One region of the Shewanella sp. ECSMB14101 genome, then DNA from elsewhere that is predicted to be linked to it. Evidence: riboswitches for the same ligand, from Rfam matches in the RefSeq annotation. Region 1 holds a riboswitch; the other holds the start of a gene.
What was found. A riboswitch is a leader RNA that binds a small molecule or an ion and turns the genes downstream of it on or off. The one in region 1 is predicted to bind cobalamin.
Positions count from the first base shown of each region.

Region 1 (3,146 bases):
ACAGCGCCGCCTTGGCGTTGAGGGTATCGAAGATGGTTTCTACCATGATGATGTCGGCGCCGCCTTCTATCAGGGCCTCGATGGACTCGATATAGGCGCTGACTAGCTCGTCGAAATGGATATTGCGATAGCCGGGATCGTTGACATCCGGGCTGATGGAGCAGGTGCGGTTGGTGGGCCCTAGTACCCCGGCAACATAGCATTGGCGACCAGTTGCGCGGCTCACCTCGTCGCAGGCGGTGCGGGCGAGGCGAGCGCCCTCTAGGTTGATCTCCCGTGACAGCTCCTGCATCTCATAGTCGGCCATGGCCACACGGGTAGCGTTAAAGGTGTTGGTTTCTATGATGTCGGCGCCAGCCTCAAGGTAATCCTTGTGGATCTGTTTAATCAGCTCAGCTTGAGTCAGCACCAACAGGTCGTTGTTGCCCTTAAGATCGCAGGGCCAATCGGCAAAGCGCGCGCCGCGAAAGTCGGCTTCTTCCAGTTTATGGTTCTGGATCATGGTGCCCATGGCGCCGTCGAGGATCAAAATTTCGTTATTGAGTCGCTCGCGGATCGCGTCGTTAATCTGTCTTACGTTTTGAACAGGGGATGGGGTCGCCATAACTTTTACCTACTTCAACTGACCTATTGCCTAAACTGACTGCGTCTAGCTCATCGACGCACTATTTTTGTTTTTGGATGTATAAACGTATAGACGTCTATACTAATCGACTTATAATACCCAGGGCAAGTCAAATGAGTATAAGCGTAAACCCGGATGAAATTCGAGAGCTGCGCCGCTGCGTCCTGTTTAAACTGCATTGTATGTAAAGGCCGGCAAAGATATTTAATTTGAAAGTTTTTCAATGTGTTAATTGTCCGGCGTTGCCAAGCTTATTGCCATAAGGGTATGCTGCTAGCGACTTAACTTGAAAAGGTTTAATGCTGCGGATATGACGCAAACGACACTCTATTTGATGCGACACGGCGAATGTGAAGGCGGTAACTTGCTGAGGGGGCACAGCGATCTGCCCCTGACCGAGATAGGTTTTGCTCAGATGCAACTCGCCTTTGCCAAGCTGCCGGAGCCGGTAGACAGGGTGATCAGCTCGCCGCTTAAGCGTTGCCGCGTGTTTGCCGAGCATTTGACCAGCAAGAGTCAGATCAAGGTGGCGTTAGATGCTGGTTTAAAAGAGATCTATTTCGGCCGCTGGGATGGTCAGCCCATTCCTGAGCTGCACGCCGAGCATGGCGCTGAGTTGAGCGCCTATTGGCAAGATCCCTGGGAACATCCCTTGCCTGAGGCTGAAACCATGGCGGCCTTTGAGCAGCGTATCGACGAGATGGTCGAGCAGTTGGTACATCAGCATAGCGGTGAGATTTTGCTGTTGATCACCCATGGCGGGGTTATCCGTCACTTGATGGCCAAGGCCCTTGGGGTAGAGCGAGCGGTAGGCTTCTACACCCAGCTAAGCCTGAATTACGCCAGCGTGGTTAAGATAAGTCATTACCGCGACAAGGGGGGGGAAGGCTACTGGCGATTGCACTGGCATGACGCCGAATAAGCCATGAACTAACTTGTGTTTCGCCTTGTCTCTTGGCGGAAATACCGCATAATAACCGGGCGCAGGGACCGCCTGCGCCGGGAGTAAGGTGTCGAGATCCCACTGGGAATAACTCGGACTTAATAGGGAATTGGGGAGGCCAAGTGCCGTTAGCCCAAACTGTGCCCGCAACTGTGAGTGTGCTGCCAGGTCGTATCATCGCCCGGGTCGCCACGAGTCAGGATACCTGCCTACTCTCTAACTACTATCTCAAGCGGGTGACTTGAGGGAGCGAATAGATGAATACAATCGAAGGGCCAACTCTGGTCCCAGGGCTGCGTGCGCAGCCATGCTGCTTGCGAGGAATGCCTTGGTGAGCCAAGAAGCGAGCGCGAGTGGCGAGCAAGGCCCAAATAGCCTGGGCCAGAATAATCAAGGTTTAAGCAGCCAAACGAGTCACACTAGTCTGAATGAATCGAGCAACTGTGCGCCTGTTCTCTCGGTCAATGAACTCGGCTGGCACTGCGGTGAGCGGGATATCTTATCTCAGATCAGCTTAGATCTTCCCCAGGGCAAGATGCTGGGGATCATAGGCCCTAACGGCGCCGGTAAATCCACCCTACTGCGTTGCCTCTATCGTTTTCTTACTCCGAGTCGCGGCGAGATCAAGCTGTTTGGCCAACCCATCGCCAGCCTGAGTGCCCGGGCATTTGCCCGTGAGGTCGCCGTAGTGCTGCAAGATACGCCGCAGCATTTCGACATGACCACGGCGCAGCTGGTGGCACTTGGGCTGACGCCTCACAAGAGCGCCTTTTCGATGACGACCCCCGCCGACAAGCAGGCGGTGCGCCGCGCCTTGGAGACAGTGGGCTTAAGCGATCGCGCCGGGCAGGCTTACGAGTCCCTTTCGGGCGGTGAGAAGCAGCGCGCTTTGATCGCCCGCGCCATAGTGCAGCGCCCTAAGCTATTGATCCTCGATGAGCCAACTAATCACCTGGATATCCGTTATCAGATCCAGATCCTCGAACTGCTGAAGACTCTTGGGGTGACAGTGGTGATCTCTATCCATGATCTGAATCTTGCCAGTGCCATGTGCGATAAGCTGTTGTTGCTCGATCGCGGCTGGGCCGTGGCTCAGGGGACGCCTAAGCAGGTGCTGAGTGAAGCCCAGATCGCCAACACCTTCGGTGTCTGTTGTCAGGTGGCGCCTCATCCCCAGCATGGTAATCCGCAGATCCACTATTTCTATGGTTATTACGGCGAGCAGGCCCAATCTCACGGTGAGCAGGAGGCAAATCATGTTAAGCCTTAACCGTGGCGATCATAGCGCCAGGCGCTCACTGGCGCTTGCCTGCCTGGCGCTCTTGACGCTGGCGACGCCTATTTTGGCGGTGAGCTTCGGCGCCGCCGAGATAGGCGTGATCGAGGTGCTCGAGCTATTGCTGGCTAAATTGAGCGGCGCCGATCCTGGCGGCGTCACAGCTAGGATCGTGCTGGAGCTACGTCTGCCGCGCATCTTGCTGGCCTTTATCGCTGGCTTCGGTCTGGCCATCGCCGGCGCCGTGTTACAGACGGTGACCCGCAACCCTTTGGCCGACCCCTATCTATTTGGTATCTCCT
Region 1 is NZ_JSFF01000017.1:42,897-46,042, forward strand. Features, by position in the region: gene metH (methionine synthase) at 1-604, opposite strand, end outside; gene NY07_RS13555 (histidine phosphatase family protein) at 936-1,547, shown strand; cobalamin riboswitch at 1,616-1,795, shown strand; gene NY07_RS13560 (ABC transporter ATP-binding protein) at 1,993-2,838, shown strand; gene NY07_RS13565 (FecCD family ABC transporter permease) at 2,825-3,146, shown strand, end outside.

Region 2 (3,146 bases), on a different contig from region 1:
TTACTACTAAGACGATTTGTGATGGTCCTTATGATTGCCGCCGTGCTACCCGACGTGCCATCAAGTTTGGCGCCGATGTTATTAAAATCACCTCCACCGGCGGCGTCTTGTCTGACACCAACACAGGCACAGGGCAGCAGATGAATGACGATGAGATTAAAGAGATTGTCGAGACAGCCCATGCCCTAGGACGCAAGGTGGCCAGCCATGCCCATGCAACTGAAGGGATCAATGCCGCTTTGCGCGCCGGGGTTGATAGCATAGAACATGGTAGCTATGCCGATAAGGAAAGCATTAAGCTACTGAAGAAAAATGGTGCCTTCTTAGTTCCTACCTTGTTGGCTGGCGATACCGTGGTGCATATGGCCGAAGAGTCCAACTTTATGTCGTCAGCGATAAAGCAAAAAGCGACCCGGGTGGGCGCCGATATGACAGCCAACTTTACCCGCGCCTATAAGGCGGGCGTTAAGATTGCCTATGGTACAGACAGCGGTGTGTCGGCTCACGGCATTAATGCCCGCGAGGCGGTGCTGATGAGTCAGGCGGGCATGAGTAATCAGGATGTGTTGATCTCGGCCACCATAAACGGCGCCGCGCTTATCAATATGTCAGATAGCTTGGGTACCCTGGCGGTAGGCAAGCAGGCTGACATTATTGCGACCCAGGGAAATCCCCTCGAAGATATCTCGGCCCTGCTGGATGTTGGCTTTGTGATGAAAGGGGGTAAGGTGGTCAAATCCGGGTTAGAGAGTCAGATGCAGTGATATTAGACATTTATACGTGTAGACGTCTATAATGCCCGCGCTTTGTCATCTATCTTGTTGGCGACATACCTGCGTTGTCGTGAGTCGGTCAGCTTGCGCGTTTAGGTCGACACAGAGCAACCAAATTTAGTCAACCTTATGTGGTGCCCTGGCCAAAATGGCGCAAGGGATAATCGGGAAGCCAGTGAAAATCTGGCACTGCCCCCGCAACGGTGAAAGGTGAGAGCTGGATGCGCTAGTGCGTTAACAATCCTTGCTCGTCGTTTAAACAGCTTGTTTAGACTTAGCCTCAGTCCGGAGACCGGCCCTTAAGGTGATTTTGAGATTTCGGTGGGCAGATCTCAAAATGCGACCCTGGCGGTTTTATGGACTGCGCCCAGTCGTGACACCTTGCCCTGTTTCCCTTTTAGGAGTTAAAGGAAATGGGTACACAACCTAGTAAAATCGCGTTACTACTTGGCGCATGTTTGGCTGGCAGTATGCCTGCCATGGCGGCAAACTCAGGCACCCCTGGGCCTGTGGATGAGACCATCACAGTTATCGGCCGCAGTGAAAACACCCCTATTAATATTGCGGCCAACGTCAATGTGATTGATGCTGCCGCCATTGAGCTCAGCGGCGCCACCAATCTCACCGACTTGCTGCGCGGACAGAGCGGTATTCAAGTTTCAGACTCAAATTCGGGCGCGGTCTTTGCCATGCGCGGTTTCGGTGCCGGTCAGGCTGCCAACAACACCTTGATTCTTATCGATGGCCGCCGTCTCAATAATATCGATATCGCTGCCCCCAGCATCAATGCAATTGGTCTCAATCAGGTAGAGCGAGTCGAGATCCTCTCAGGCAGTGCCGGTGTGCTCTATGGCGATCAGGCGGTTGGCGGGGTGATAAATATTGTCACTAAGGCGCCTAAAGATAACGGTGGTAGCGTGCAGGTCTCGGGCGGTAGCTTCGATACTTACGAAGCTAAGGCCGATGGCTCGGTAGCCATCAACGACAACTGGCGTCTCTATGGCGCGGCCAATTACCTTAAGAGTGATAACTATCGCAAGCACAATGCCAGCGAGACCAGCTCTGTGCTGGGACGCTTGCAATATGACGATGCGGCGCAGCAGTTCTTCGCCGAGGCGAGCTACTATGACAACCATCGCGAGTTAGCTCCGGCGCTTACCGAAGCGCAGATTAAAGAAGACCCTAGGCAGGCGGGCGATCTGTTTGTCGATGCCTATCTGCATGAGATGACTACGGCGGCCCGCAGCGGTTATCAGCGCCAGCTTAACGAGGCTTGGTCACTGGGCGCGGATCTTAACTATAGTGACACCCTGATAACCGGGCTCAGCACCTGGGCGACTAACCGCCGCGATACCCGCTCCTTGCTGGAGTTTAAACCTAAGGCTGTGGCCAATATCAAGACGGATAATGGCGAGCTCAAGCTGGTGACCGGTTTAGATCTGAGCCGAGGAGAGTCGGTATTTAGTAATGGCCGCAGTAATGTGCAGAAGCTGGCGAGCGCCTACTTGCAGGCGACAGTGCCGCTAACTGATACCTTCAGCTATGTGGTGGGTGGACGTTACGCCGAGGTGACCGATGAGCTGGTTGACGGCAAAGCCTATCCAAATGGGATCGATCTCGATCAGGATGCCCATGCCTTCGAGCTTGGCATCAACTATCGCCCTAACCAGCAGCAGCGCTTGTATCTGCGCGCCGATGATAACTTCCGCTTCGCCAAGGTGGATGAGCAGGCCTATACCCCGGCCAGCATTCAGGGACTCAAGCCACAGACGGGTCGTTCCTATGAAGCGGGCTGGGATCTGCTGCTTGAACATAACACGCTGCGTCTGAGTGCTTACCGCCTGGATCTGGAAGATGAGATCGTCTTCGACCCGAGCGCCGAGACGCCGATTGGTGGCAGCTTCCCCGGTGCCAATGTTAATGCCGATGCTTCGCGCCGTTATGGGGCGAGTGTCGATTGGGACTGGCAGGTGAGCAAAGCGGTGCAGCTTGGGCTTGAATATAATTACATAGACGCCGAATTTACCGAAGGCGCCAATGAGGGCAAGGCGCTCTCTTGGGTGGCCAAAAACAGCGGCCGTGGTTATGTCAGTTTTGATGTTTATGCGCATCTACAGCTATTCGTCGAGGCGGTCTACACGGGCGAGCGCTATATGGAGGGTGACAATGCCAATCAAGGGGATAAGCTCGATGCCTATACCTTGGCGAACATCTCGGTGAATTATTCCCGCGATGCTTGGCTGGCTAGCCTGAGAGTGGATAACCTGTTGGATGAGGAGTATGTCAGCTCCGGCTATTTCAGCACTTGGGGTAGTGGTTATTACCCTGGCACTGGCCGCTCGCTGCGTCTGACCGCCAGCTATCGTTTCTAAG
Region 2 is NZ_JSFF01000015.1:15,341-18,486, reverse strand. Features, by position in the region: gene NY07_RS12280 (metal-dependent hydrolase family protein) at 1-764, shown strand, start outside; cobalamin riboswitch at 888-1,088, shown strand; gene NY07_RS12275 (TonB-dependent receptor) at 1,187-3,145, shown strand.
Region 2: linked by a shared signal. The riboswitch ahead of NY07_RS12275 (TonB-dependent receptor) and the one ahead of NY07_RS13560 (ABC transporter ATP-binding protein) in region 1 are both predicted to bind cobalamin.